Regions from separate parts of the uncultured Halovibrio sp. genome, predicted to be linked through region 1. Evidence: predicted binding sites of a transcription regulator. Region 1 holds the regulator's gene; each other region holds the start of a gene.
The links. The regulator sigma-54, encoded in region 1, starts transcription at its own class of promoters, with help from an activator protein. The targets are predictions, from matches to a motif close to TGGCACNNNNNTTGCTNT.
Positions count from the first base shown of each region.

Region 2: the regulator sigma-54 is predicted to act here: its motif matches at 9,381-9,398, upstream of QZ501_RS12365 (PEP-CTERM sorting domain-containing protein).
Region 3: the regulator sigma-54 is predicted to act here: its motif matches at 6,701-6,718, upstream of glnA (type I glutamate--ammonia ligase).

Region 1 covers NZ_CAJXMA010000111.1:547-7,348, forward strand. The annotation lists gene lptC (LPS export ABC transporter periplasmic protein LptC) at 1-175, shown strand, start outside; gene lptA (lipopolysaccharide transport periplasmic protein LptA) at 199-741, shown strand; gene lptB (LPS export ABC transporter ATP-binding protein) at 751-1,476, shown strand; gene QZ501_RS14270 (RNA polymerase factor sigma-54) at 1,629-3,194, shown strand; gene raiA (ribosome-associated translation inhibitor RaiA) at 3,261-3,569, shown strand; gene ptsN (PTS IIA-like nitrogen regulatory protein PtsN) at 3,585-4,064, shown strand; gene rapZ (RNase adapter RapZ) at 4,098-4,970, shown strand; gene QZ501_RS14290 (HPr family phosphocarrier protein) at 4,987-5,256, shown strand; gene yjgA (ribosome biogenesis factor YjgA) at 5,253-5,777, shown strand; gene QZ501_RS14300 (helix-hairpin-helix domain-containing protein) at 6,037-6,330, shown strand; partial or broken gene QZ501_RS14305 (carbon-nitrogen hydrolase family protein) at 6,327-6,802, opposite strand, start outside.
Region 2 covers NZ_CAJXMA010000075.1:257-11,575, forward strand. The annotation lists gene QZ501_RS12315 (cobalt-precorrin-5B (C(1))-methyltransferase) at 1-381, shown strand, start outside; gene QZ501_RS12320 (ABC transporter ATP-binding protein) at 378-1,151, shown strand; gene QZ501_RS12325 (ABC transporter permease) at 1,148-1,921, shown strand; gene QZ501_RS12330 (precorrin-8X methylmutase) at 2,138-2,770, shown strand; gene QZ501_RS12335 (precorrin-2 C(20)-methyltransferase) at 2,776-3,537, shown strand; gene cobJ (precorrin-3B C(17)-methyltransferase) at 3,534-4,280, shown strand; gene QZ501_RS12345 (cobalt-precorrin-6A reductase) at 4,381-5,175, opposite strand; gene cbiE (precorrin-6y C5,15-methyltransferase (decarboxylating) subunit CbiE) at 5,198-6,490, shown strand; gene cobM (precorrin-4 C(11)-methyltransferase) at 6,487-7,242, shown strand; gene cobG (precorrin-3B synthase) at 7,218-8,567, opposite strand; gene QZ501_RS12365 (PEP-CTERM sorting domain-containing protein) at 8,661-9,329, opposite strand; gene QZ501_RS12370 (acyl-CoA thioesterase) at 9,505-9,912, opposite strand; gene phoU (phosphate signaling complex protein PhoU) at 10,070-10,825, shown strand; gene QZ501_RS12380 (histidine triad nucleotide-binding protein) at 10,844-11,197, opposite strand; gene QZ501_RS12385 (FAD-dependent monooxygenase) at 11,216-11,319, opposite strand, start outside.
Region 3 covers NZ_CAJXMA010000004.1:67,988-80,813, forward strand. The annotation lists gene QZ501_RS02205 (CYTH domain-containing protein) at 1-875, opposite strand, end outside; gene QZ501_RS02210 (porin) at 879-2,018, opposite strand; gene dtd (D-aminoacyl-tRNA deacylase) at 2,088-2,546, opposite strand; gene QZ501_RS02220 (TorF family putative porin) at 2,808-3,521, shown strand; gene pip (prolyl aminopeptidase) at 3,580-4,548, opposite strand; gene typA (translational GTPase TypA) at 4,586-6,397, opposite strand; gene glnA (type I glutamate--ammonia ligase) at 6,816-8,222, shown strand; gene QZ501_RS02240 (DUF4124 domain-containing protein) at 8,348-8,896, shown strand; gene glnL (nitrogen regulation protein NR(II)) at 9,106-10,176, shown strand; gene glnG (nitrogen regulation protein NR(I)) at 10,173-11,606, shown strand; gene QZ501_RS02255 (DUF6701 domain-containing protein) at 11,616-12,826, opposite strand, start outside.

The sequences.
Region 1 (6,802 bases):
GATCCTCAGCGAACGGATGACGCTGGATAACAACGAACGGATTGTGCAGACTGATGCGCCGGTGACCCTGATCGACCGCAGCAGCGTGACCCATGCCGTCGGCATGACGGGGTGGATCGACGAACGCGCGGTCAGGCTCGAGAATGATGTCCGCAGCCGGTACTTCAACCGCTGACGCACAGGAGGCACAGCCTGCTCATGACCAACCCGGCACGCACCCGAAACGCCTGGCGGTTTCTGGCAGGGCTGCTTCTGAGCAGCCTGTCACTGCCCCTGTATGCGTTCAATCTGGATTCCGACAAGCCCATCCGGGTTGAATCCGACAATGCCCGCCTGGATGACCAGGAAGGAACCGCCACCTATACCGGCAGTGTCCGGGTTACCCAGGGCGAAGCCCTTCTGACGGCGGACAGAGTGGTTCTCTACAGGGGCGGGGCCCAGAGCCTCAACCGGATGGTAGCCACCGGCGACCCCGCCACCTACGAGCAACCGGAAACCGAACAGGGCCCGGCCGTCTACGCCGAGGGCCGGACCATCATCTACCGGGCCGACGAAGAACGCATCACCTTTGAGAACGAGGCCTTCATCCGGCAGCAGGGCGACACCTTCCGGGGCAACCGGATCGTGTACGACGTGGCCGAAAGGGTGGTCACCGCCTCCAGCTCCGAGGACGACGCGGATGACCGGGTTGAGATGACCATCCAGCCCGGCCGCGACAGCGGCAACGACAACAGCAACTGAGCGGACCCCATGGCGAGACTGGAAGCGCTGAACCTGGCCAAGAGTTACCGCCGCCACCCGGTGGTGATGGACGTTTCCCTCAGCATCCAGAGTGGTCAGATCGCCGGGCTGCTCGGGCCCAATGGCGCCGGCAAGACCACCTGTTTCTACATGATCGTGGGCCTGGTTCCCCATGACCGGGGCCGCATCCGCATCGATGACCGCGACATCACCCACCTGCCCATGCACGGCCGCGCCCGTGCCGGTATCGGCTATCTGCCACAGGAAGCCTCGGTCTTCCGGCGCCTGACCGTGGCGCAGAACCTGATGGCGATCCTGCAGACCCGCAGCGACCTCACAAAGGCCGAACGTGAGGAACGCATGGAGTCACTCCTGCGTGAGTTCCACATCAGCCACATCCGCAACAGCCTGGGCATGAGCCTTTCCGGCGGTGAGCGCCGCCGCGCCGAGATCGCCCGTGCGCTGGCGGTGGAGCCGGCCTTCATCCTGCTGGACGAACCCTTCGCCGGCGTGGACCCGATCTCGGTCAGCGACATCAAGCAGATCGTGCGCCAGGTGCGTGACCGGGGCATCGGTGTCCTGATCACCGACCACAACGTGCGCGAGACGCTCGACATCTGCGAAACCGCCTATATCGTCAGCGAAGGCCACATCATCGCCTCCGGCACCTCCGAGGACATCCTCGCCAACCAGCAGGTCAAGGAAGTCTATCTGGGCGACGAATTCCGTCTGTGACACGGTCCTCCCAAAACCGTTGTCGCCCTGCCCAATTGGCCTGTACACTCAATTCAAAAGACATTAAGCAAAATCCCTGCCGGCCTGCCACAGGGTCGGATTAAGGTTACGTAAATGCGGGACAATCGGTAACGGGAAAGCAGTCGATGGTCATGAAAGCGTCCCTGCAGCTGAAGATGGGCCAGCAGCTCACAATGACGCCCCAGCTTCAGCAGGCAATACGGTTACTCCAGCTCTCCACACTCGACCTGCAGCAGGAGATCCAGCAGCAGCTGGAATCCAATCCCATGCTTGAAACCGCCGAGGAAGCCGAAGCGGAAGCTGAAGCCGGGACTGACGACAGCGAAACCGCTGACACCAGTGAACACAGTGACAGCAGGGAAGATGGCCGCGAATCCGGTGAGTCAGAGGGATCGCAGGAAGACGAATCACGGGAAACCGCCGGCGCCGAGCCCGAGAGCTGGGAGAACGAGAACTGGCAGGACAACAGCGAAATCCCCGACAACCTGCCCGTGGACACCGCCTGGGACGACGTCTACCAGACCGCCCCCGCCTCGCCCGCCAGCTCACGCCCCGAGGATGAAGGCGGCGAATCGGATTTTGAGAGCCGCAACAGCCGTGGCGAGACTCTCCAGGATCACCTGCACTGGCAGCTCAACCTCACCCCCATGTCCGAGCGCGACCGCGCCATTGCCCACGCCCTGGTGGATGGCATCGACGACAGCGGCTATCTGACCCAGAGCCTTGAGGAGATCCATCAGGGGCTGAGCGCGCCGGACGACGAGGATCCACTGGAGATGGACGAGGTTGAAGCGGTCCTGCACCGGCTGCAGCACTTCGACCCGCCCGGGGTGGCCGCACGGGACCTGCGCGAGTGCCTGCTGATCCAGCTCAATCAGCTTCCCACGGACACCCCCTGGCTCAAGCAGGCACGGCTGGTGATCAGCCACTACATCCAGCTGCTCGGCAGCCGTGACTACCGCCAGCTGATGCGCCGCAGCCGGCTCAGCGAGGCGCAGCTCAAGGAGGTCCTGGGGCTGATCCAGAGCCTGCACCCCCGCCCCGGGGATGCCATCGGCGAGGAAGAAACCGAATACGTGGTCCCGGACGTGATCGTCACCCGCCAGGAAGGGCGCTGGAAGATCGAACTGAACCCGGAGATCGCGCCCCGGCTGCAGGTGAACAGCCTCTATGCGTCACTCATCCGCCAGTCCGACAGCAGCAGGGACAACACCTATCTGCGCGACCAGCTCCAGGAGGCCAAGTGGTTCATCAAGAGCCTTCAGAGCCGTAACGAAACCCTGTTGAAAGTCGCCTCCCAGATCGTCGATCATCAGCAGAGGTTCTTTGAAGAGGGCGAGGAAGCGATGAAGCCGCTGATCCTCTCCGAAATCGCCCAGGCGGTGGAAATGCACGAGTCCACCATATCCCGCGTCACCACCCAGAAGTACATGCACACCCCGCGTGGCATTTACGAACTGAAGTATTTCTTTTCCAGCCATGTGAGCACGGACGAAGGCGGCGAGTGCTCGTCCACAGCCATCCGTGCCATGATCCGCAAACTCATCAATGAGGAGGAAAGCCGAAAACCGCTGAGCGACAACCGTATAGCGACTATACTCAGTGATCAGGGCATCAATGTGGCACGCCGCACGGTGGCGAAATACCGCGAGGCGATGCACATTCCACCCTCGAACGAACGCAAACGTCTCGTCTAGAGGGTCTGACGCCTGTATGATGGCCACCTTCCGGTGGCCGGGCCGAACCGGAAACAGGAGCGGACTATGCAACTCAACATTTCAGGTCACCACATCGAGCTGACTGAAGCCCTCAAGGACTATGTCCGGAGCAAGATGGACAAACTTGAGCGACACACCGACCAGATCAGCAACACCCAGGTGACGCTGTCGGTGGTCAAACAGCGACAGACCGCCGAAGCCACGCTCCATGTAACCGGGGGCGAAATCAACGCCAAGGCCCAGCACGACGATATGTACGCGGCGATCGATCAGCTTGTGGACAAGCTTGACCGGCAAATTCTCAAACATAAGGAAAAGCAGGTGGAACGCATGCACGGTGCGGCCACCCGCTGATCCCAAGCGGTATCCATGGTCCATTCATCACTGTCCATTGAATCCATCCTTGCCCCGGAACTGGCCCTCTGCGGTGTTCCGGGGACCAGCAAGAAACGCATCCTCGAGACCATTGCCGAAAGGGTGGCCCTGCACTACCCGGAGCTTGAGGAGAACCAGATCTTCAACAATCTGGTGGCGCGGGAGCGCCTCGGCAGCACCGGCATCGGACAGGGCATCGCCATTCCGCACTGCCGGCTCGAGGACTGCAAGCGCGTGGTGGGCGCGCTGCTGACGCTGGATGAACCCATCAACTTCGATGCCATCGACAGTGAGCCGGTGGATCTGCTGTTCGTGCTCCTGGTGCCGCAGAATGCCACCAGTGAGCACCTTGAGCTGCTCAGCCAGCTGGCGGAGAAGTTCAATGACCGCGGCCTGTGCCGGCGCCTGCGCCAGTGCCAGGACTCGCAGGAACTCTATGACCTGATTGTCGCCAGCGAAAAGGCATCGCCGTAACGCCGACCCATCCAGCCAGCGGGAGATCGGGCTGTGAAACTGACCATCGTGAGCGGCCGCTCGGGCTCCGGCAAGAGCACAGCGCTCCATGTGCTGGAAGACCTCGGCTACTACTGCATCGACAACCTGCCCATCGGACTGCTGCAGCCGCTGACGCGCAAGGCGCTGGAATCGGACGAGCAGCAGAGCGACATCGCCGTCAGCATTGACGCCCGCAATCTCTCCGCGGACATTGCCGATTTCGAGAACCTCTACCGCCAGCTCCAGCACCCGGACCTGAGGGTGGAGGTCATCTATCTGGACGCGGCGGACAGCATGCTGCTGCAGCGCTTCCACGCGACCCGCCGCAAGCACCCCCTGAGCACACCGGGGCGCTCGCTGTCCGAGGCCATTCAGGACGAGAAAGCCCTGCTGGAACCCATCGCGCGGCTTGCGGACCTGCACATCGACACCACCGAACGCTCCATGTACGAGCTGCGCGACATGGTACGCGAGCGGATCGTGGGGCGGGACGAACAGCAGATGGCCCTTCTGATCCAGTCGTTCGGCTACAAGCACGGGGTGCCCATCGACTCGGATTTCGTCTTCGATGTGCGCTGCCTGCCCAATCCCTTCTGGGACGAATCCCTGCGCGGCTATACCGGGCTGGATGCCCCGATCCGTGAATACCTGACCGGCCAGCCTGGCACCACGACCCTGCTCGAGGATATCAAGGGGTTTCTGGACCGCTGGTTGCCGGAATTCCACACGGTGAACCGCTCCTACATGACAATCTCCATCGGCTGCACCGGCGGCCAGCACCGCTCGGTCTACATGGCCGAGGAGCTGGCGGCGCACCTGCGCCAGGCCTTCAGCACCGTCCAGGTCCGGCACACGGAACTGCCCCACGCGCAACCGACGCCCTGAACACAGCGGAAACCCAATGATCCGAGAATCCATCACCATCATCAACAAACTGGGCCTGCATGCCCGCGCCGCCGCCAAACTTGTAAGCTGCGCCGAACAGTTTGAAAGCAGTATCCAGCTGGGGCGTGACGGGCGGGAAGTGGACGGCAAGAGCATCATGTCGGTGATGATGCTGGCAGCCAGCTGTGGCACGGACATTGACCTGATCATCGAGGGCGCGGACGAGACCGACGCCCGGGACGCGCTGGTGGAACTGATCAACAACCGTTTTGACGAGGACGAATGAGCGACGCTGATACCCCAAGGCAACCGCAGGAAGAGCTGCCCAGCAAAAGCCAGGCGAAACGCGAGATGCATGAGCTGCGCGATCTGGCGGCGGCCCTGGCCGCCCTGCCCGAGGAGCGCATCCACCAGCTGCCCGCCTCCAGCGCCCTCATTGAAGGACTCCTGGAAGTCCGGCACCTGCCGGAAGGCGACCCGCGCCGTCGCCAGACCCTCTACCTGGGCCGCCAGATCCTCGAGGAGGACGAGCAGGCCCTGCGCCGGGCCGCGGCCGGACAGACCGCCGGCACCCCGGAGCACACCCGCCGCCTGCACATGGCTGAACGCTGGCGTGAGCGCCTGATCCATGAAGGCAAGCCGGCGCTGACCGAGTTCATGGACCGTTACCCACAGACCGATGTCCAGCACCTGCGCCAGCTGATCCGTAATGCGGCCAGGCAGTCGGACAGCGGGGACCGCAACAGCCCGCGCCGACGTCTCTACCGCTACCTGCGTGAGCGCATTGACGAGGGCGAGCAGCTGTAGGAAATCGCTTACACGGTGTATGGGCGATGTCCTATTTCCCCGGAAACGGATCTGACTAGAATAGGCAGTCGCAGGGACGCAATGCGGTGCAGGAGGCACCTGGTCAAAGGGACGGACAGCGCCCAGGGAGTCGGGCAGGGCCGGTGCAGTTCGGGTGGCAGGGAAGCCGCCCGTCTGGACCACCTCAATCACCCCGCACCGTCATCTCCGGGTCTGTTCTGTTCCCTCCCCAATCGCGAACAGACAGGAGCACATCACGATGAAAGGAATCGTTTCCGCAACCACCCGCCTGCTGGCGCTCACCCTGGTTCTGGCAGTCACGCCGGCCATGGCACAGGATGCCGCGGAAGAGACCGAAACGGTCAACGTCAATACCGCCAGCGCGGAAGTCCTCGCCGAGGCCCTCCATGGTGTTGGCCCGGCCAAGGCGGACGCCATTGTCTCATGGCGCAAGGAGCAGGGTGAATTCACCACCCCCGAGCACCTTGAGGAAGTGGACGGCATCGGCCCGGCCACCGTCAGTGACAACCGGGAGAAGATCCGCCTCGACTAGAGGCGCCGATGCTCCCATACCGGGATGGCGCTGCGGGTTCTGGCCAGCTGGTCGCGGTCCAGGACCGCACTGACCACACCCGGCCCATCCTCGGAGCGCTCGGCAACCACGCTGCCCCAGGGATCAATGATCATGGAGTGGCCCCAGGTCTGCCGGCGCTCATCATGCTGCCCGCCCTGATTGGGGGCACAGATCCAGACCTGATCCTCAATCGCCCGGGCCCGCAGAAGCGGCTCCCAGTGCGCCTCACCGGTCCGGTGGGTGAAGGCGGACGGCACCACCACCCATTCCGCACCTGCCTCCCTCAGCCGGCGGTAAAGCTCCGGAAAGCGCAGGTCATAGCAGATGCTGATGCCGAGCCGTCCTGCCGGAGTATCCACAGTCACCACCTCATCGCCGGGTTCGAACAGATCCGACTCCTGATAGCGGCCCTGGGAATCCCCCACCATGGCATCAAACAGATGGATCTTGT
Region 2 (11,319 bases), on a different contig from region 1:
ATGTTCGGCGCCCTTCTCAAGTACCTGAAGAAATACCCGTTGCCCCGCGTGACCTTGGCCAGCGGCTTCGGCAAGCTCAGCAAGTTCGCTGCCGGCGAGCCGGACACTCACAGCCAACGCTGTGCCATCGATTTCGACTTCCTGGCCGACCAGGCCCTGGCTGCCGGTGCTGGGGCGGATCTGGCTGAATGGATCCGCAACGCCAACACCAGCATCGAGGCGCTGGAAGCCTGCCAGCAGACCGGCGTCCCCCTGGGCGACCGCATGGCCGGCCTGGGTCTGGCGCGGATGCGCGACTACCTGCCCGGCGAGCATCACCTGACGGTATGCAGCGTCAGCCGCCAGGGCGAACTCACCGGGTTTGCCGAGGAGGTGGCATGACGGACACCGCCATCGACCTCCAGGGGCTGCACAAGACCTATAAGGGCGGCCAGCCAGCGCTGGCGGGCGTGGACCTTAGTGTGCCACGGGGCGCCTTCCACGGCCTGCTCGGCCCCAACGGCGCCGGCAAGAGCACCCTGATCGGCCTGATGACCGGGCTGGTGCGACTGGAGACCGGCAGCGTGCGCCTGTTCGGCCACGATCCGGAACGCGATCCCGTCGCCGCCCGGCGCCGCGTCGGCCTCGTCCCCCAGGAAGTGAACTTCAACAGCTTCGAGCCCATCAACGAGATCATTGAGACCCAGGCCATGTACTACGGCCTGCCGCGCCGCCGTGCCCGGGAGCGGGCCCGTGTGGTGCTGGAGCGGGTAGGCCTGCAGAAACGCGCCGAACGCAAGCCCTGGGGGCTGTCGGGCGGCATGAAGCGTCGCCTGATGCTCGCCCGTGCCCTGGTCCATGAACCGGAACTGTTGATCCTCGACGAACCCACGGCCGGCCTGGACGTGGAAGCCCGGCGCGACACCTGGGCCCTGTTGCAGGAACTCAACATGGCCGGAACCACCATTCTCATGAGCAGCCACTACCTCGAGGAAATGCGCGACCTCTGTCAGAACGTCGCCGTGCTCAAGGAAGGCCGCCTGATCGCCAACGACATTCCCGAACGCCTCTTCGGCGCCGACGCCGGCAGCGGCACCGGCGACCAGGGCCTCGAAGCCCGCTTCCTGCGTCTTCTCGAAGGCGGCGAGCCCAAAGGGGAGGACCAGCCATGAACGCCACCATCCTCTGGAACGCCTACCAGGGCCTGGTGATCAAACAGGTGCGGCGCTTCCTGCGCTCCTGGATCCAGAACCTGCTGCCCTCCGTGGTCACAGCCACCCTCTTCATGGTCATCTTCGGGCAGTTCGTCGGCCGCGACCTCGGTCAAGTCGGCGGCGCCAGCTACGCCGACTACCTCATGCCCGGCCTGGTGCTCTTCGCCGTGGTCACCAACGCCTACAACAACACCACGCTCTCCTTCTTCGGCGCCCGGCTGCAGCGCCACATCGAGGAAATGCTGGTCGCTCCCATGCCCGCCTGGCTCATCGTCGCCGGCTTCGCCACCGCCGCCGTGCTGCGCGGCCTTATGGCCGGCGCCCTGGTGCTGCTGATCGCACTGCCCATGACCAGCCTGCAACTGGCCCACCCCGGCGCCGCCCTGCTGGTCGCGGTCCTGAGCGCGCTCCTGTTCTCCTTCGCCGGCCTGATCAACGGCATCTTCGCCCGCAGCTTCGACGACACCTCCGTCATCGCCACCTTCCTGCTGACCCCGCTGATTTACCTCGGTGGTGTCTTCTACCCCATCGACCGCCTCCCGGCCCCCTGGGATACCGCCTCCCTGGCCAACCCCATGGTCTACATCGTGGACGGCTTCCGGTACAGCCTGCTTGATGAGGGAACCACCGGCGGTGGATGGATGTTGCTGGTACTGCCGGTGGTGACTGTGTCCACTGGAATACTCGCCTGGTGGCTCGTCGCACGAGGGGTAAGGATAAAGCCGTGAGGTGGGATCAATGGGCGTGGCGATAACTATGCGGTTAAACGGAAGGTATCGGGGAGTGTTCTCCGGGAAGCTCTGGAGCCAGGGATGGCGGAAGAGCAGCGTACAGGGATGTATTTACAGCGATTCCCGGAGAACACTCCCCGATGCCTGACCGGCAAATAAGTTGAAAGCTGGTGACAACGTTTTCTGTACTGAACATTGATGAAGGGAATGACCATGGACGAACTCCATGACTACGAAAAGGACGGCGCCGCCATCTACCGCGCCTCCTTCGCCACCATCCGCAACGAAGCGGACCTCGCTGCCGTGCCCGCGGACCTGGAAAAAACCGCCGTCCGCCTCATCCACGCCTGCGGCATGACCGACCTTGTCGACGCCATGGGCTGGTCCCCTGACGTTGCCGCTTCCGCGAAAGCCGCCCTGCAGGCCGGCGCCCCCATCCTCTGCGACAGCGAAATGGTCGCCCACGGCGTCACCCGTAAACGCCTGCCCGCGAACAACGCCGTCATCTGCACCCTGCGGGACGAACGCGTGCCCGAGCACGCCGCTGCCATCGGCAACACCCGCAGCGCCGCCGCCGTGGACTTCTGGGATGAGCACCTCGAGGGCAGCGTGGTGGCCATCGGCAACGCCCCGACCGTCCTGTTCCACCTGCTCAACCGGCTGGCCAACGGCGCTCCGCGCCCGGCCGCCATACTCGGCTTTCCCGTGGGGTTCATCGGCGCCGCCGAAAGCAAGGAAGCCCTCGCGGCGACCCCGGATCTCCCCTTCCTTACCGTCCACGGACGCCGCGGCGGCAGCGCCATGGCCGCCGCCGCCGTGAACGCCCTGGCCAGCGAAACGGAATGACCATCATGAATGATGCACTCACAATCCCACAGGACGCGGCCGGTTACGGCCATCTCTACGGCATCAGCACGGGCCCCGGCGATCCGGAACTGATCACCCTCAAGGCTGCACGGCTCCTGTCCGAATGCCCGGTGGTGGCCTACTTCTGCAAACGCAGCGGCCCCGGGCGGGCGCGGACCTCCTGCGAGGCCCATATCACCGATGAGCACGAGGAACTGCCCCTGGTCTACCCGGTGACCAACGAGATTCCCCATGGCAGCCCGGAATACCGCCAGCAGATCGAGGATTTCTTCGAGGAATCCGCCGAGGCTGTTGCCCAGCACCTGAAAGCCGGCCGTTCTGTTGCGGTGCTCAATGAAGGCGATGCCTTCTTTTACGGCTCTTTCATGCACATCTACCTGCGTCTCAAGGACCGGTTTGAGAGCACGGTGGTGCCGGGAGTCGGGGCCATGATGGCCGGCGGCGCCCTGTTGCCGCATCCGTTGATGATGCGCGACGACCAGCTGCGGGTGATCCCGGGCACCATGGACGAGAAGGCCCTGCGGGCCAGTATTGATCCGGAACGGGCCACGGTGATCATGAAGGTGGGCACCAACCTGCCACTGCTCCGACGCATCGTGACGGACCTGGGCCTCCAGGAGCGGGCCTGGTACGTGGAGAAGGCAAGCATGCCGGAGGAGCGGGTCATGCCGCTGGTGGAGGCGCCGGACGGCAAGGCGCCGTACTTCTCCATGGTACTGATTCCCGGCCCCGGGGTGCGGGTATGAAACGGCTGGACGTGATCGGCGTGGGCCCGGCCGGCCCTGAGTGGGTGACGCCGGAGACCCGGGAGCTGATCGAGCAGGCGACGGACCTGGTGGGCTACGGGCCCTACCTGGACCGGCTGGCCTCGGAACGCCACCAGTGCCATCCCTCGGACAACCGGGTGGAGCTGGAGCGGGCTGCCGGGGCGCTGGACCTGGCTGCGGAAGGGCGCAGTGTGGCGGTGGTGTCCGGGGGCGACCCGGGCATTTTTGCCATGGCGGCGGCTCTTTGCGAGGTGCTGGATCATCAGGCACGACCGGAGTGGGCGGACGTTGAGTTTGAGGTGCATCCGGGAGTGTCGGCGCTGCAGGCGGCGGCTGCCCGGGTGGGAGCGCCTTTGGGGCATGACTTCTGTGCCATCTCGCTTTCGGACAATCTCAAGCCCTGGTCGGTGATCGCGAACCGGCTGCAGCTGGCGGCTCGGGCGGATTTTGCCATGGCGTTCTACAATCCGCGCTCCTCGAGCCGGCCCTGGCAGCTGGGCGAGGCGCTGTCGCTCCTGAGGGCGGAGCAGCGGGGGGAGACGCCGGTGGTGTTCGCGGCGGCGGTCGGGCGGCCGGATGAGTGGGTTCGGATGACGACGCTGGCGGAGGCGGATCCGACCGAGGTGGATATGCGGACGGTGGTTCTGGTTGGGAATTCCCGGGGGCGGTATGTGCGTCATGGGGATCGTTGGTTTGTTTACAGTCCCCGGGATTATGTTTAGCGCCTCGAAGGACGGGCTCCGGGGAGCTCTGAACGGGAATCGCTGTAAATACGTCCGTGTACGCTGCTCTTACGCCATCCATGGCTCCAGAGCTTCCCGTTCAGAGCTCCCCGGACCCCGTCTGATACGCCTCGATAACCTTTAGCGCCTGTTCCAGCCATTGTGTGACTTCTTCCGGGGACTGGAAGGAGTGGGTGGCCGGAGGCAGGGAGGGGCGGTCGATGATGATGACCGGGATGCCGGCCTCGCGGGCGGCGTCGAGTTTGGGGTGGGCGGCCTGGCCGCCGGAGTTCTTGGTGATGAGGGCGGCGACGTTGTGGTCGCTGATGAGGCGGCGTTCGTCCTCGAGGTGGTAGGGGCCGCGGTCTTCAATCAGGGTCCAGTCCGGAAACGCGGGCTCGGGGTCCGGAGGATCGACGCAGCGCACGAGCAGGTGGCGGTCGGGGATGCCCTCAAAGGCCGGGAGGCTGGTGCGGCCGGTGGTGAGCCAGAGGGTGTCACCCGCCGCGGTCAGTCCGGTGGCTTTGCGGGCCGCTTCGTGGAGGTCGGGTACCGGGTACCAGTCGTCGCCGGACTGGGGCGCCCAGGGTTCGCGTTCGAGCCGGCCCAGAGGCAGGTCGAGCTCCTGGCAGGCAATGGCGGCGTTGTGGGACATCTCGGCGGCGAACGGGTGGGTGGCGTCCACCACGGCGGCAATGTCGTGCTCCATGAGCCACTGCTTCAGGCCTTCAATACCGCCGAAGCCGCCCCGGCGGGTTGGCAGTGCCGGTGGCAGGGGGCGGCGGGTACGGCCCGCTAGTGAGTAGGTGGGTTCCAGCTCGGGTTTTTCCAGGAGCTGTTCCGCCAGTGTCATGGCGTCGCGGGTGCCGCCGAGGATCAGGATGCGAAAGGCCATGGTTGGTTGCCGGAGTCGGGAAATGGATGAAAAACGGGATTATACAGCGAGCGCGGAGAACACGTCTTGTGGCGAGCCGGGAACGCAACGCTGGCTGAGCGTTGTGGGGCTGTCCGAGGCTGGCTGGGACGCGCTGGGTGAGGCGGCCCGGGCGGCGGTAACCGGGGCGGAATTCGTGATCGGGGGCCAGCGCCATCTGGATCACCTGCCGGCCATTTCAGGCCAGCAGCGGGAAGCCTGGCCGTCGCCGTTCAGTGAGGGCATTGAACGGATACGCCAGTGGCAGGGGCGGCCGGTCTGTGTGCTCGCCAGTGGTGACCCGTTCTGGTACGGAGTGGGGGCGACGCTCGCGCGCACCTTTCCTCCGGAGATGATGGACTGCCACCCCGGCCCTTCCGCCTTTTCGCTGGCGGCCGCGCGCCTGGGGTGGCCGCTGCAGTCGGTTCACTGTCACTCGCTGGTGGCGCGGGATCCGGACCGGTTGCGGGTGGCGCTTGCGCCCGATCGGCGGCTGCTGGTGCTCAGCAGTGATGAACAGAGCCCGGCGGTGGTCTGTCGGCTGCTCACGGACAGTGGTTACGGCGTCAGCCGGGTGACAGTACTCGAGGCCTTGGGTGGGCCGGAGGAACGGATACTTGAGACCACGGCGCAGCAAGGTCTGGCGCAGGCGCCTGCCCGCCTGAATACCCTGGCTATCGAATGCCGGCTCGCCGAAGGGGCAACGCCGGTCTCCAGGGTGCCGGGGCGGGCCAATGAGGCCTTCCTGCAGGACGGCCAGATCTCGCAGCCGGAGATCCGGGCGGTGGTCATGGCGCAACTGGCGCCCCAGGGCGGGGAGCATCTCTGGGATCTGGGCGCCGGTTCCGGCGCGGTGGCCGTGGAATGGCTCCTGGCGGACCCGGCCAACAGGGCGACCGCGGTTGAACGGCGCCCGGAGCGGCTGGCAAACGTTCGGGAGAATGCGCGCCTGCATGGCGTGGGCCACCTGGAGACCCGGGAGGGAGATCTCCTTGGGGCGATGCCCGCGCTGGCGCAACCGGACGCAGTCTTCATCGGGGGCGGTGCCAGTGGGGAGGGCGTGATTGATGCCGCCTGGTCCGCTTTGGCAGCTGGGGGCCGCTGTGTGGCGACGGCGGTAACCCTTGAAGGCGAAGCCGCGCTGATGGCGGCCCGGGAGCGGTTCGGCGGGCAACTGACACGCCTCTCGGTGGACCGCACGGAGCCGCTGGGGCGGTTCAATGGCTGGCAGTCGGACCGGCCGATCACGATCTGGTCCATCACCAAACCATCACAGGCAGGGGAAGGAAGAGCATGACGGTACACTTCATCGGGGCCGGCCCGGGCGCCCCGGATCTGATCACGCTGCGGGCAAGGGACCGCATCGCCGCCTGCCCGGTCTGCCTCTACGCGGGTTCGATCATCCCGGAGGAAGTGCTTGCCCATGCGCCGGAGGACGCATGGCTGATCAACACAGCCTCCATGGCGCTGGATGACATCATCGGCGAAATCCAGAAAGCCCACAACGAGGGTCTGGACGTGGCCCGCCTCCACTCCGGGGATCTGGCCATCTACTCGGCGGTGGCGGAGCAGCTGCGCCGGCTTCGGGAACTGGCCATTCCGTACGAGCTGACCCCCGGCGTCCCCGCCTTTTCAGCGGCGGCGGCCGTACTGGGCCAGGAGCTGACCATGCCCGGTGTCGCCCAGAGCCTGGTGCTCACACGGACCCAGGGGCGCGCCTCCTCCATGCCGGAAGGCGAAACCCTGGAGGCGTACGCGGCCACCGGCACGACCCTCGCGATTCACCTCTCGCTGCACACGCTGGATTCGGTGGTGGAACGGCTGACCCCCTTTTACGGCGCCGCCTGCCCGGCGGCGGTGGTCTTCCGCGCCAGCCGGCCGGATGAGCAGGTGCTGCGGGCGCCGCTCGGGCGGCTGGCGGAGGATCTTGAGCGCATCCCGGAGAAGCGTTCAGCGCTCATCCTTGTGGGTCCGGCGCTCGGGGAGACGGATTTCTGCAACAGTGCCCTCTACGACCCGGCCCATCATCGCCTGTTCCGGGATGCCTGAGCCACGCGTACCAGGGACTGGACCAGGGGTTCGTCACCGGGGCTGTTCAGTGCTGCTGTACTGACCAGGGCGCGCAGCGTATCCGGGACCTCCTCCGGCAGCAGGCCGCTTGCGATCCGGTGGCCTTCCTCCTCGGGCAGGGTCCGGTCGTCGAGCACCAGGTCGTAGCGCCCCTCCCGGGCGACCAGCACCACAGGGGCCCTGCCGGGATGGGCGCAGCCCTTGGGGCATCCGGAAACGTGGACCAGACTACGCCCGTCGAAGAGTTCCGGCACCTGTTCAGCCCAGTCCAGGGCATCCCGGCGTGTTGCGGTGCTGCCCGAGGCACAGCCCGGCATTCCGGGGCAGGCAATGGCCGAGAGTCGGGGATCGCCCGGGGTGTGGATCAGTTCCGGCGCTTCCGCAAGCCCGGGGTTGGTGACCGGGCCATGGGGCATGATCAGGCATCGCTGGGGCGTGATCCTCAGTGTGCTGTTGTGCGCTTCCAGCTGTTCCGCGATCAGCCGGGCGCTGTTGGTGCCCAGGCACCCGAGGGCGACACCCAGAACCGTGCCGGCCCTGGTCCGGCCGGGTTCCGGAGCCGGTGGATGGTCCGCCGTAACGCCACCGGGCCGGCTGAGATCACGCAGCCCCGCGAAGGGCGAACTGCCGGAGGCATCAATGAGCTGCCGCATCCGCCTTGCCGGCGTGATCAGTCGCTGGCGCTCTTCGAGGAAGATCAGGGCCAGCTCGACCAGGACATCCACCACCTGCGATGGCTTACAGTTGCCCAGGCTTTGAGCCGTGGCGGAGGTTCCGGCCAGGCCGATGCGGTACCGGGTGCCTTCCGGCGTTGAAACCGCATCCGCTCGGATATCCCCGTCCGCATCAGCCAGATGGGTCAGCCCTCCGCCGTTGAAAACGAAGCGGAACTTGGGCGGCAACGCCCGGAAACGGTCATCGCTGATGAGCCTCTGATCGAGAGCACGGGCTTGAGGGGCAGGGTCGATCAGGGCCTGTGGATCCAGGTCCGCAGCGGCACTGCACTGGATGTTGCGGACCGCTTCGGACGCCGCTGGTTCAACCGCCAGGCCAGCATCCACCAGTGTTGCTGTCAGCTCGGCCTCGGCCTCCTCGGCGAGGCCCCGAAGCTGCAGGTTGCCCCTGCCGGTGATCTCGATCAGGCCGGATCCGTGCTCATCCGCCAGCGCCGCCACCCGCCTGAGACCTGATGGTGTCAGGCGGCCATCGATCAGCCGGATCCTCGACAGGAGCCCGTCGCCGCTGGCCATCGGGTTGCCGGCGGAAGGGCAGGCGCCACGGCGGTAGTGATCCGGAATGGGCATGATCAAGGTGTTGGGTTGTGTACGAAGGCTCAGGATAGGCCCGAAAGGCGGTGAAAAGAAAGACCGCCGCAGTTGCGGCGGTCGTCCCCCGGGTTACCGGGCGCGCTGGCGTCGGCCCAGACCCAGGCCCAGAAGCCCCAGACCCATCAGGCCAAGCGTGGCCGGCTCGGGAACCTCGGCTACCCGGCGGGCGTACAGGCTCAGGTTGGACAGGGCGGATCCGCCTTCCACAAGAGCGCTGGGGTCGGGGCCATTATTGCCGCCCTCGTTCGCCCAGGGGATGAAGAAGGTGCCGCTGAGTGTGCTGAACCTCTGGGTATCATCGAAGTAATAGGCTGCCCAGCCGGGATTATTCGAGGCCTTGGTGACCACAAAGAAGCTGGCCCAGTTACTGAAATCGCCGGAGTAGGACCAGTTCCCCTGGTTCTGGCCAATGTCCGCGCTGAGGGCACCGGAAGTGCCTTCCTCCTTCTTGGCGATGAAATCCCAGCTGTCGCCGTTCCAGGTCAGTGGTGCGCTGTTCGGCAGCAGCTGGCTGGGGTTGCCCCCGTAGGCGCCAAAACAGTTTGTGGCATCGGCGTTGTTGGCGGTTACGTTGCCTGTGCTGATGATGTAGGCACCGCCACTGCTGCAGCTGTGAGCATCATTGAGACCGGTGCCGCTGTCGAAGGTGTAGGGTGCCGCCATGGCGGCTGCAGGCAGCAGCAGAAAACCCATGACAAGGGCACGTGATGAATGGGGTATGGATGTGGGCTTTTGCATGACTCTGACTCCCTGAATCCCTGCCGGGATGGCAGATCGGACAGAGAGAGGAATGCATGAAGCGTGCACAGAGGCTCTTTCATCTGCGCAATCATACAGATGGTCATGCGCCAGCCATCTACGAGACGGCCAATGTGTAAAAAAATCTGACAGATAGGGCCAGCCGGGCTCCCGGCTAGAGCTTCTGGGCCGGCTCGGGCACTTCGCGGATCCGGCCATGCTCATCGATGGCCACGCTCACGAACTGCGCCTCGGTTACCTTGCGCGCATGCTGCTCGGTCTGGTCACGGGTCCATACCTCCACCCGTATCTTCATGGAGCTCCGGCCAATGTCCTCCAGGTGGGTGTAGAAGGCCACCTCGGCGCCAAGTCGCACGGGCGACAGGAACTCCATGCCTTCCATGGCGACGGTTGCGGTCCGGCCGCGCGCCAGTCGGCCGGCTGCGGTGGCGCTGGCCAGATCCATCTTGTTGACCAGCCAGCCGGCGTAGATATCGCCGTTATTGTTGGTGTCGGAGGCCATGGTGACCAGCTGCAGCGTCAGTTCACCACGGGGTTGGGGTTTGTCGGGTTGTGTTTTCATGGGTGTCTGTCCGATGCTTCAGTCAGGATGCGTTGCGGGCCAGTATAGCCCCATCAGCGGCATTTGCGATGTGGCTTGAGGCGTGGCCTGATGTCATGGAACTGTCACACATCTGTCTTATCCTTCCCGTGGGTGACACATTGTCAGAGGCACAATAATGGTAAGTGATCGAGAGAACTATTCCCGCCACATTTCCCAGCGGTTCAATGATGAGCTGAGTGAACTCAAGAACCAGCTGCTTGAAATGGGCGGACTGGTCGAGAAACAGATTGGCGAGGCGGTTGAGGCGCTCGTCAGCAATGATGCGGATAAAGCGCAGGCCGTGCGTGACCGTGATCGCGAGGTGGACGACATGGAGCGCCGCCTTGATGAGGAGGCCATACAGGTGATCGCGCTGCGCCAGCCGGCCGCCAGTGACCTGCGCCTGGTCATGTCCGTGGTCAAGATGGTGGCGGACCTTGAGCGCATTGGCGACGAGGCCAAGAAGATCGCACGCCTGGCGCTGGAGATGTCAGATGAGATGGATGACAGCATGAGCCAGCGCCGTTTCGTGGAGGTGCGCAATATCAGCGGCCATGTCCGGGCCATGGTGCGGAATGCCCTGGATGCCTTCGCGCGCTTTGATACCGAGAGCGCCCTGAACGTGATGCGCGAGGATGAGTCCGTGGACGAGGAATACAAGAGTTCCGCACGCGCGCTGGTCACGCACATGATGGAGGATCCGCGTGGTATCGGGCTCTGTCTTAACCAGATGTGGACGCTGCGGGCTCTGGAGCGGGTCGGTGACCACGCGGACAACCTGGCCGAGCAGGTGATCTACCTGGTCCGCGGTATGGACGTGCGCCATCGGCCGCTTTCCGAGACGGAACGGGAACTTGACGCTGACGGCAACGATTCGGGAAGCGCGGGCTGACCACCCGCGCCATGTGCCTCAGCCGTTGGGGAAGGGGGGCCAGCCCAGTGCCTTGCCACCGATCAGGTGCAGGTGGATGTGGTACACGGACTGGCCGCCGTGTTCGTTGCAGTTCATGACCGTACGGAAACCGTCCCCGTCGATGCCTTCCTCCTTGGCAATCCGGGCGGCGACGGTATAGAGGTGCCCCACCGTCTTCTCATCCTCTTCGGTGATGTCGTTGACCGTTGGGATGGCCTTTTTCGGGATGATCAGGATGTGTACCGGCGCCTGCGGGTTGATGTCCCGGAAGGCCAGGCACTGGTCGTCCTCGTGCACGATATCGGCGGGGATTTCACGGTTGATGATGCGGCTGAAGATGGTTTCGGACATGGGTTCCTCGCTTGGTTGTCAGGCCAGTCGTTTCAGCAGTGATTCAATGGGCGCGGGCAGCTGCTCGTCAATCCCCATGGCATAGCGGGTGACCCGTTCGCGCGCGAATGGCACCCGGCCCG
Region 3 (12,826 bases), on a different contig from region 1:
CAGACAAGCAGTGCCAGCTGCAGCGGCGCCAGCCCGCGCATGGTGGTCAGGGCCTCGCGGGGCGACATGCATTGTGCCGCAGCGGATTCGAGCTCCGCTGTGACCTGAGTGTAGGCCTCCCCGGCCCCGGCTGCCTCTGCAGAACCGGACAGTTGTCGATGCAACTGAAGAAAATGCTCCCAGCCAGCCGGATCATCCCCCAGCCAGAAGCGGCACAGGGCATCCAGCCACACCTGGGGACTGGCCCCGGACCCAGCCTCTCCCGATGCGCCCACCCCGGCCAGATGATAGCCCTGCTCAGCCTTGCTGATGCTGTTGAGCAGTGCCGGCACGCTCGCTGTCAGCGCGGTTGCAACCCGCGAGAGAATGCCGGCATCGCCCTCCACCAGTTCCAGCTCGAGTTCACAGAGCGGCTGCTCCTGCCCGCTGGCACGGATCACTCCATTGTCCAGCGCGCATTCGATGCGTGCCCACTGCCCCTGCTCGGACCAGTCAAGCATAAGGACGCGACGCTGGAAGTCCGTGTCAAAGACGGGTGCCAGGTGGCTCAGGGCCGGGTGATCCGCCATGGGGGTGTCAGCCAAAAGCGCCAGGTCCAGGGAAGCTTCCGGTCTTTCCCACTCCCATTCCTGGCGCGCCAAGGCCGCCCCCTGGAGGTGACCGCGGGTTTTCAGGGTCTGGATGTAGCCACTCCCGGTGGCGCGCACGCGCAGAGCCACCCGTTCCGCGTTCAGGGCTCCCTCCGGGGTGTCATAGTAACGGCTGAGGAGCGTCAGGGGCTCGCCCTGCTCCACGGCGCCCCTGGTACTCAGCCAGCCCCCGGCCCGGTCAAGGTTGGCGGGGGTCATGCTGAGTTTGAGCTCGGTCTCGCTCATGGATCAGAACCGGTAACGGGCGCCGACCATCAGATCGAATCGGTCCGGCGTCTGCTCATTCGAACTGGCTTTGTAGCCTTCCACGTACACCGCCATGGACTCGGTCAGATCGTGCATGACCTGGGCCGTGTAGGCGTTGGTGGTTTCGCTATCCAGGTCACCACCGGAAACCTGCTGTGCAAGTTCATCACGCTCCCTTTCCCAGGAAACCGAGAACCGGTTGGGGCCGATGCGGTAGCTGGTCAGCAGGGCCGCCACGCTGGCGATGTCCTTACGGTGCTGATACTGGGCGGTGAAGTGCCAGCGTTCACCCTCATAGGTCATGCGGCCGCCGTAGGTATTCTCGTTGCCTGCCTGAAGCCGTTCCCGTTCGGAGGGGTTTGCCCCGAGCACGTCGCCGCCGTCATTGGAATCCATACCCAGCGCCCATTCCCAGTTGCCAGGAGTATAGCTCAGTACGGCCTGATAGGGACGGCTTTCCTTCTCCTGGTCGTTTCCGACTTCGGGACTACCATCCTCGTTCAGCTGAACCGCGGCATGCAGCCGGAGGTCGCCCCAGGAGGGTGTGGTGTACTGCACCAGACGGTCACGGCCCGTGGTGTAGGGGCCCAGCGGATGGCGCCTTGTATCACGCCCACCGTCCTCATGGCGGAATTCGCCTTCAAAGAAATTGGCAACGTGGTCGAGCTGCTGTTCATACACGGTATCGTCCACGCCACCCCAGATGCGGCCAAAGTCACCCTCAAGGCCGATGTAGGCGTACTCGACATGCTCATCGAACATCCGGTTCCGGTCTTCATCGGCGCGGGTGGGAATAGAGCGCCACTCAGCACGGAAGAAACCCTCGGTACCCGGCATGAGCTCGGTGCGGTTGCGCAGGCCGATCCAGGAGTTGCTGTCGCGGAAGGCAGTTTCGCTGCCAACCGTCCCCCGGCTGCGACTTACCGGTGTATCGTCCGTATCGCGGTGCTCCATCACCAGCCCAAGCTGGCCGTAGATCTCCGGCATCATGTCCAGCCGGTGCGTCAGTGCGTCCACCTCCGCCAGTGTCAGTTCACTGTCGCCGCTGCGGCCCGAATCCTGGGCCTGTACGCCACCAGCCGCCAGCGCGGCCAGTGCCAGAACAATTCCTTTCCGCTTCATGGAACCCCCTAGTGTTATCAGAGCCGGCAGAATACCACTGAGGCCCCACCGGCTAAAGAAACCTCAACGCTACACGCTCAACAGAAACGTTACCGGCCCGTCATTGACCAGCTGTACCTGCATGTCCGCACCAAAACGGCCGGTGGCCAGATGCCCGATCCCGGGCGGTGCCACGTCCACCTCCTGGCGGGCTGCCTCCACAAACGCATTGAACCAGTGTTCGCCGCGCTCGGGCCGGGCCGCGGACGAAAAGGAGGGCCGGCTGCCCTTGCTGGTATCCGCCGCCAGAGTGAACTGGGGCACCACCAGCAGGTCACCGCCGCAATCGCGTAGGCTCCGGTTCATACGCCCCTGTTCATCAGGAAACACACGGTACTCAAGCACGCGCTCCAGCATCCGTTTCTGCTCGGCCGCCCCATCCGTTTTCTGAACCCCAAGAAACAGGAGCAGACCATAACCGACCTCTCCCACGACCTCTCCGTCGATACTGACGCTGGCGCTGCTGACACGCTGTATAAGCCCTTTCAAACAACCTCCTCCTGTCCAGATAACAGCAGCCACTCATGGTGCCAGAAAGCGCCCTGCAATGACGCATACCAGAGTGCACCTGCACCAAAACAGCCCCCAAGGCCAGCCCACAAAGCGCCTCCACCCTCCTGACAACCGCCCCTAACCCTCTTTAGAGACTGATTTTAAGGGACTTTATAAAAAAAGGCACAGCGGCTGCTGTGGTAGGGACAAGTTGCACTGCAACGGAATTAATCAAAACAGCCAACGGAGGCTATTATCATGCAGACTCAACGTACCCGTCTTTTCAGCTGCATCGCTGCCGGATTCATGGGCGCTGGCGCAATGTTCGCCGCGTCACCCGCCGCCGCGTTCGATCCCAGCCTGAGCGCCAGCGTCGGCATTTCCAACATGTATCTGTTCCGCGGCGTCGACCTCAGTACCGGCGGTAACGCGCACGTTTCCGGCAGCCTCGATTTCGACAGCGGCGTCGGGCTCTATACCGGTGTATGGGCCGCCAGCGGCGACTCGAATCTGGGTCAGGAATACGATCTGTATGCGGGTTATGCCACAGACATTACCGATGACGTATCGGTGGATGTTGGTGCCATCAACTACATCTACCCCAGCCAGGACAAATCCACCTCCCCGGACCTCGTCGGTGACTTCTCCGAAGTCTATCTGAATGTCGAAGCCTATGGCGCAAGCCTTGGCTACGTGGATACAGTGGCTGGCCTGCCGGGTTACAGCTATATCACCGCCGGCTACGGCTACGACGCATTCAGTGCCACCGTTGGACATCACAGCTTTGACGATGCAGCTCAGGGCAACAGTTACGGCGGATTCGGAGAAGACATGACGCACCTGGACCTCTCGTTCCAGTTCAACGATGAACTCTCCTTCACCGCCAGCACAATTGTTGATGTAGACAATGACGACGACACTCGCCGCAGTACGCTGATCCAAGCTGTCTACAGCAAGTCCTTCAGCTTTTAACCCAACCCAACCGGCTCGTTCCATCCCATGGCGAGCCGGTCTGACGATTAGCCCCCCCCTATAGGAAGCCGAAATCCGGCCCGAAGCGATCACTCATCGCTTCGGTTGCCCGGATCAGTGCATCGACGATGGCGGGCTCCGAGGCCGCATGTCCGGCGTCACGGATAATGGAAAGATCCGCTTCCGGCCAGGCATCGTGCAGCGTGACAGCGTTCTCCAGCGGGCAGACCATGTCGTAGCGACCGTGAACCATACGGGCCGGTTTATCGCGGATGGCATCCAGGTTGTCCAGGATCCGGTTTTCCTCGATGAAACCGCCGTTGAGGAAGTAGTGACACTCGATACGGGCGAGGGAGAGCGCCAGATGCGCGTGCCCGAAACGCTCCACCGCTGCCGGGTTCGGGTGCAGGGTGGCACAGCGCCCCTCCCAGATCGCCCAGGTGCGGGCGGCCTGCAGGCGCTCCAGCTCGTTGTCGCTGTGCAGCAGCCGGTGGTAGGCACGGATCAGGTCATCCCGCTCACTCTCCGGGATAAGGGCGATGAAATCCTCCCAGTAATCCGGAAAGATCCGGCTGGCCCCGTCCTGCAGGAACCAGCTGATATCGCGCTCGCGGCAGAGAAAGATACCCCGAAGGATCAGCCCCAGAACCCGCTCCGGGTGGGATTGGGCGTACAACAGACTGAGCGTGGACCCCCATGAACCGCCAAACAGAAGCCACTGCTCAATGCCGAAGAACGCGCGGATGCGCTCCATGTCCTCAAGCAGATGGGCGGTGGTATTGTGCTCTACGGAAGCAAACGGGGTGGAGCGGCCGGAACCGCGCTGATCGAAGAGGATGATGCGGTAGCGCTCCGCATCAAAGAAACGGCGGGCAGTGCCATCACTGCCCGCACCCGGACCGCCGTGAACCACGAGCACCGGGATCCCGTCGGGATGCCCGGACTCCTCCAGGTAGAGACTGTGGCCATCCCCCACGTCCAGGCGATGGGTGGCGTAGGGGGCGATTTCCGGGTAAAGGGTCAGCATGCCCCAAGTCTAGGCGCCCGGGGCAGGCTCAGCCACCTTATTTCTTGCCGGCGCGCTTGCGATCCGTTTCAGTCAGCAGCTTCTTGCGGACCCGCAGGTTATTGGGCGTAACCTCCACCAGTTCATCGTCATCGATGAACTCAAGCGCGTTCTCGAGGGTCATCTCGATCGGCGGGGTCAGCACCAGGTTCTCGTCCGTACCAGCGGCACGCACGTTGGTGAGCTGCTTGCCCTTGGTCGGATTCACCGTCAGGTCATTCTCCCGCGCGTGAATACCGATAACCATACCCTCGTACACCTCGGCGCCCGGGCCCACCATCAGGCGGCCACGGTCCTGCAGCGTAAACAGAGAGTAGGCTGTGGTAGTGCCCTTGACCATGGAAACGATGGCACCGTTATGGCGGTGTTCGGCCATACCACCCTTGACCGGACCCCAGTGGTCAAACACGTGGGTCAGGATACCCGAGCCCTGGGTCAGGGTCAGGAACTGGGAGCGGAAACCGATCAGCCCGCGCGCCGGCATGATGAAATCAATCCGCACGCGCCCACGGCCGTCCGGCACCATGTTCTGCATCTCGGCGCGGCGGTTGCCCATCTCTTCCATGACCGAGCCCTGGTGCTGCTCTTCGATGTCGACCACGACCTGCTCGTAGGGCTCTTCCTTGGCGCCGTTGTTCTCACGCTGCACCACTTCGGGGCGTGAGACGCCCAGCTCAAAGCCTTCACGGCGCATGTTCTCGATCAGAACAGCCAGGTGCAGCTCACCACGGCCTGAGACCGTGAACTTTTCCGCTGCGTCGCCCTGCTCGACCCGCAGCGCCACGTTGTGCAGCAGCTCCTGCTCAAGGCGCTCCTTGATCTGGCGGCTGGTGACGTATTTGCCGTCCTGGCCAGCGAAGGGCGAATCGTTCACCTGGAACGTCATGCTTACGGTCGGCTCGTCCACGGTCAGCGCCGGCATCGCCTCGGGGGCTTCGCGGCTGCAGATCGTATCCGAGATGCGAAGGTTGCTGATGCCGGAGATACAGACAATATCGCCCGCGTTGGCTTCATCCACGTTCACGCGGTTAAGGCCGAGGAAGCCTTTCACTTCCAGCAGCTTGGCATTGCGCTGCTCCCCCTCGCGGTTAATCACGGCCACCTGCTGGCCGGGCTTCATCTGGCCGCCCTTGATGCGGCCCACGCCCAGCACGCCCACGTAGGGGTCGTAGTCCAGCGAGGAGACCTGCATCTGCAGGGATGCGTCCGGATCCACGCTCGGTGCCGGAACCTGGTTGACGATCATCTTGAACAGCGAATCCATGTCGTCTTCCAGGGCATCCGGATCCTCACCGGCAATGCCGTTGAGGGCGGAGGCGTAGACAATCGGGAAGTCCAGCTGGTCCTCGTTGGCGCCCAGTGCATCGAACAGGTCGAAGACTTCGTTGATCACCCAGTCCGGGCGGGCGCCTTCCCGGTCCACCTTGTTCACCACAACAATGGGGTTAAGCCCCTTGGCGAACGCCTTCTGGGTCACGAAGCGGGTCTGGGGCATGGGGCCGTCAACGGCGTCGACCAGCAGCAGGACCGAGTCGACCATGGACATGACCCGCTCCACCTCGCCACCGAAATCGGCGTGGCCGGGCGTGTCGACGATGTTGATCCGGTATTCGCCCCAGTTGATCGCAGTATTCTTGGAGAGGATGGTGATGCCCCGCTCCTTCTCCTGATCATCGGAGTCCATGATACGGTCAGTGTCCGATGACTTGCGATCCAGGGTCCCGGATTGCTGCAGCAGCTGGTCGACCAGCGTGGTCTTGCCATGGTCAACGTGTGCAATGATGGCGATGTTGCGAAGATTCTCAATCACGAAAAGGGCCTCTGAATCACTGGTATTTCGAATGAAGGGCGGTGAAAATGAGGGTCGATCCGGGCTTTCCCCGAACCAAGGGCGCGGATTGTACACGAACAGACCGAGTTATTCCATGAGGTCATTTCTGCAACGAGTAACAGGGGCATTTTCCGACGGGCCTCTGCTGCAGTCCAAAAACGCACCAGATTGGACCGGCCTCACGCGTTTGTGCACCGTAATAGTGCGTCGTGCAGCGACGTCAGCGCACCAGGATGACGCCAATGCCCTGTTATGCGGCCAGAAAAGAGCAAATCCGGTAATTGGCAAGCCTTTTGCTTAAGGGTGGTCAGGCACGCGAAAGGCCCCACCACGGTGCACAGGGCCGGAGCCACGAGCACTCTGCTCTACTCAAATGAACCACAGATGGAGTTCTGACATGTCCAAGAACACACTGAAGCTGATCCAGGAACACGACATCAAGTGGATCGACCTGCGATTCACCGACAGCCGCGGCAAGGAAATGCATGTCACCATGCCTGCCAGCGGGGCCGATGACGACTTCTTCACGGACGGCGCCACCTTCGATGGGTCCTCCATCAATGGCTGGAAGGGCATCAACGAGTCCGACATGATCCTGATGCCCGATGATGACGCAGTCACCCTGGATCCTTTCGCGGAAGAGCCCACCCTCAACATCACCTGTGACATCGTTGAGCCGGCAACCATGCAGGGCTATGAGCGTGATCCGCGCTCCGTGGCGCGGCGCACCGAGGATTACATGAAATCCCTGGGCATCGCGGATGCGGCCCTGTTCGGCCCTGAGCCCGAGTTCTTCGTGTTCGATTCCGCCAAGTGGAAAGTGGACATGGACTCCGCCATGTACGAAATCCACTCCGAGGAAGCCGCCTGGGTCTCCGGTGAGGACTTCGAGCGCAACAACACCGGCCACCGGCCCAAGGTGAAGGGCGGCTACTTCCCGGTACCCCCTGTGGATTCCCTGCACGACCTGCGTGGCGCCATGTGTGCCGCCATGGAATCCATGAACCTTGAGATTGAGGTGCACCACCACGAAGTCGGCACCGCCGGTCAGTGCGAGATCGGCGTTGGCCCGAATACGCTGACCCGCAAGGCGGACGAGGTGCAGATTCTCAAGTACTGCGTGCACAACGTGGCCCATGCCTTCGGCAAGACCGCCACCTTCATGCCCAAGCCGGTGGTCGGCGACAACGGCTCCGGCATGCACGTCAACATGTCGCTGAGCAAGGACGGCAAGAACATGTTCTCCGGCGACAGCTACGCCGGCCTGAGCGAAAATGCCCTCTACTACATCGGCGGCATCATCAAGCATGCCAGGGCCATCAACGCGTTCACCAACGCGTCCACCAACTCCTACAAGCGCCTGGTTCCAGGCTTCGAAGCGCCGGTGATGCTCGCCTACTCCGCGCGCAACCGCTCCGCGTCCATCCGGATCCCGTACACCAACAACCCCAAGGCACGCCGGATCGAGGTGCGCTTCCCGGACCCGTCCGCCAACCCTTACCTGGCGTTCTCCGCGCTGGTCATGGCGGGCCTGGACGGCATCCAGAACAAGATCCACCCCGGCGAAGCCATGGACAAGGATCTCTACGATCTGCCCAAGGAAGAGGCACTGGAAATCCCGACCGTGTCGGAGACCTTCCAGGAAGCGCTGGACGCTCTCGAAGCGGACCACGAGTTCCTGACCCAGGGCGGCGTCTTCACCGAAGACATGATCCAGGGCTACATCGACCTCAAGCGTGAGGATGTAACCCGCTACAACATGACCACCCATCCGGTGGAATTCGACATGTACTACTCCGTGTAAACACGGCTCCAGTACCTGTCAGAACCCGGCCCGGGGCAACCCGCGCCGGGTTTTTTGTTGCATTGGCAACGCGGTGCTTGAATAATCGGGAAAGGATATCCGTCCGTCCCGAATCCGGAGGCTCCGTGTTCCGATCAACAATTGCCCTCACAGCGCTGGTCCTGGCCTTTCTCCTGCCCTTGTGCAGCAGCACCGTGGCCGGTGAGATCTACCGGCACGTGGACGAGAACGGCAACGTAACCTATTCGGACGAGCCGGCCGGCGATGACAGCGAAGCCATGGAACTGGAGCCCTTGCCGGAGGTCAGCCTGCCCGATGGCGCAGCGCGCGAACGCCGCAACAGCGAACGCGAGGGCGACGGCGGAAACAACGACAAGCAGGGCTACGAGTCCATCGAGATCACCCAGCCGGAACACGACAGCGCTTTCTGGCGCGGCGATGGGCTGGTCGTGGTACGCATCCAGTCCCAGCCCTCGCTGCGTTCCGGTCACCGCTTTGCCCTCGAACTGGATGGCGAGAGAACCCGCCAGAGCCGCAGCACCAGCTTCACGCTGGAGAACATGAACCGGGGTACCCACGAGATCGTGATCCATGTGGTCAACGCCAACGGCGAGACAATCAGCTCCTCCGATGTCACCCGATTCACCCTGCACCGCCCCTCGCAACTGAACTGAAGACCGGCTCGCCGGGACCCCCCTGGCGACACCGCCCGCGTCCAGACTGCGACCGCTTCAATGCACTGTATTGGTGCGCACGAAAACCTTCTGCATTAGCATGGGGCAGAACGCGATTCCAACCGTGCACTGATTCGGCCCAGCAGCGCTTTTACACCGACCCAGAAGCTGGTTTGATTCTTGCAGAGCCTGTTCCCAGGAGGGGACCTATGACCGAACCCATGCACCAGCGCATCCTGGACAATCTGGCGACAGCGGTTCTGGTGCTCGATCACGACAAACGCACGCGCTACCTGAACCCAGCTGCCGAGATGCTGCTCCAGACCAGTGGCGACCGCATCCGCGGCCTGCCGGTGACCAGTATCTTCGTGGAGCCGGACGCGGCCCTGCAGACGCTCACCGAGACTGCCGCCACCGGCCATACCTTCACCAAGCGCGAAGCGGAACTGCTGCTGCCCAGTGGCCAGCTGATCTGCGTGGACTATTCCATCTCACCGTTCCCCGGGGACGACCCCCTGCTGCTGATGGAAATCCAGCAACGGGACCGTCTCCAGCGCATCTCGCGGGAAGAGGAACTCCTCACCCAGCAGGAGACCACGCGTACCCTGGTGCGGGGCATGGCCCACGAGATCAAGAACCCTCTGGGCGGTATCCGTGGGGCGGCCCAGCTGCTGGAACGTGAGCTGGAGAACGCGGAACTGCGCGACTTCACGCGGGTGATCATGGAGGAGGCGGACCGGCTGCGCACCCTGGTGGATCGGATGCTGGGCCCGAACCGGGCCATCGAGACAGCCCCCACCAACATCCATGATGTGGTTGAACATGTGCGTACCCTGCTGGAAGCCGAAGGCGGCAGCCAGGTCAGCCTTGTGCGGGACTACGATCCCAGTATCCCCGAGTTCATGGGCGACCGCGAGCAGCTGATCCAGGCCATCCTCAACATTGCGCGCAATGCCCTGGAAGTGCTTACCAAGCACCCGCCGGAGGATGCAGAGCCCACGATCACCATGCGTACCCGCGCCCTGCGCCAGTTCACCATCGGCCATACGCGCCACCGGCTGGTCTGCCGGGTGGACATCATCGACAACGGGCCCGGCATTCCACGCGAGCTTCAACCGAACATTTTCTACCCCATGATCAGCGGCCGCCCCGATGGCACCGGGCTCGGGCTGGCCATTACCCAGAGCATCGTGGGGCAGCACCAGGGCCTGGTGGAATGTGAGAGCCAGCCCGGCTGCACCCGATTCATCATCTTTCTTCCCCTGGAGGCCTCCGAATGAGCGCCACTGTCTGGATCATCGACGACGACCGCAGCATCCGCTGGGTGCTGGAGCGCGCACTGAGCCGCGCCGACCTTGAAACGGTCAGCTTTGAAAGCGGCGAAGGCATACTGGAACGGCTTGAGCAGGACCAGCCGGATGCTGTGATCAGCGATATCCGAATGCCCGGCATCGATGGCATCACCCTGCTGCGCTCCATCAGTGAACGCTTCCCCATGGTGCCGGTCATCATCATGACGGCCCACTCGGATCTGGACAGCGCGGTCTCTTCCTATCAGACTGGCGCTTTTGAATACCTGCCCAAACCCTTTGACGTGGACGAGGCCCTCTCCCTCATCCAGCGCGCCATTGATCATGGCCGGGAGCAGCGCTCAAGCGCCCGTGAGCGGGAGGCGGAACACGCCGGCGAGAATGCCGAGATCATCGGTGAGGCCCCCGCCATGCAGGAAGTTTTCCGGGCCATAGGGCGCCTTTCGCACTCCAACATCACAGTACTGATCAACGGGGAAAGCGGCACAGGCAAGGAACTGGTCGCACGCGCCCTGCACAACCACAGTCCGCGCTCAGGCGGCCCCTTCGTGGCCCTGAATATGGCCGCCATTCCACGGGACCTGATCGAATCCGAGCTGTTCGGCCACGAGAAAGGCGCCTTCACCGGCGCCAACGCTGCCCGCCAGGGCCGCTTTGAGCAGTCCAACGGTGGCACCCTGTTTCTGGACGAGATCGGTGACATGCCGGCGGACACCCAGACCCGCCTGCTCCGCGTTCTGGCCGACGGCGAATTCTACCGCGTCGGCGGCGCCACACCTGTTCGAGCGGACGTGCGCATCATCGCCGCCACCCACCAGAACCTGGAGGAACGGGTACGCGAAGGCAGCTTCCGCGAGGACCTTTTCCACCGGCTCAACGTCATCCGCGTTCACCTGCCAACGCTCAGCGAGCGGCGGGAGGACATCCCGCTGCTGATGCGCCACTTCCTCAAACAGGCCGCACATGAACTGAATGTCGAGCCCAAGATCCTCAAGGAAGAGACCGAGACCTACCTCAGCACCCTGCCTTGGCCCGGCAACGTGCGCCAGCTCGAGAACGTGTGCCGCTGGCTGACCGTGATGGCCTCCGGCCGCGAGATCCACGTGAACGACCTGCCCCGGGAACTGCTGGAGCAGGAGGAAGGAAGCAGCAACGCCGGCAGCTGGCAGGAGCAGCTGCGCGACTGGGCGGACCGAGCACTGAAACAGGGGAAACACCCGATCCTGGATACCGCGTTACCGGAATTCGAACGCGTGATGATCGAAACCGCCCTCAAACACACCGGCGGCCGGCGGCGGGATGCGGCGAACCTTCTGGGCTGGGGGCGGAATACGCTGACGCGGAAGATCAAGGAACTTGGTATGGATGAGCACGCCGAAGAGGCGCCACAGGAAGACTGACCCCCGCTCCTACTGGACCTCCCGCCAGTAGATGATGCGATCGTGACCCCGATAAACGCCGAAGGTAGCAGTGGCGCTCGGGTTCTGGAGATTGCCGTCGCTGTCGAAAGGTTTCAGCCAGTCAGGCACATTGAGCAGCTCAACCTCACTCTGGCGGTCGTCAGGGTCGACCGGATCACGCCCTGAGCGCAGAAGAATCTCATTACCAGATTTGGGTTGGCCACCGGAAAGACCGTACGTCTCCGCTGTAGAGTCTCCTGACCTAACATTATCCGCCACATCCTGCGAAGCGATCTGAATATCTCCTCCATCTTCCTCATTCCAGGGACTGTACTGGAAACACCCTTCCCCGCTTTCCGCAGGAGGAACGTCACTCTCGTCAGCGGTGTTCAGCCTGAAGCGCTCACCATCCCAATACTCAGCCCTGAGCGGCATAATGAGGTCCACGTTCTCCGGGCCGTAAACACTGCCCAGACTGATACGGCCATAACGGATCTCCACACCGGCGGGATCCAGAGTGACAGGGTTCTGACTCTCCATCAGCTGCGCATCACCGTCATCAACACCATCAACCTCCAGAGTGAGATTGCTCGTGAACGGCTCGATCCGTGCGCCCTCAGTCCGGATGTAGATGAATTCATCACCGACGAACTGATAGAGCATATTCCCATCTTCCAGAGGGGTCAGGTCTCCCTCAGGCGCTTGATCAACCGACACGTCGAGACCATTGTCAGCATCCTCTTCAGGGAAGATTCGCGAGACATCCCCGGCCTCCAGCAACTGCCATGTTTCACGATAATTGGTGACCTGAGGCGCGGTCCCTGATGCCCGATAGGCTTTCGGTGTGATGGTCAGTTCCGGTGCCTGAGCCGGATCATAGCCATGCGGCTGCCCAGTGTACGCAAAGTTATTGCAGGTCGGCTCAAAAGCCCCGTCTGACGGCTCGACAGCAAACATTTCCGGGTGGAACCTACCCACGAAGCCCGACCGGCCCCGAACCATTACCGACCGACCAAGATAGCCACCATCCAGTAATGCCTGCACAGCAATACTGCCCGCTTCATCAAACTGGGTCGTAACAGAGCCCTGCCCATCAGTGAACGCGTCGACCTCCGGCATACCGGCCAAGCCCGGATCCGCTGGGTTGGGCGGTCCGGCAACCAGGGTAGAGGACAACTCCGCGACGGGTTTACTGCCGCCAAAGGAAGCAGTTGACGCGT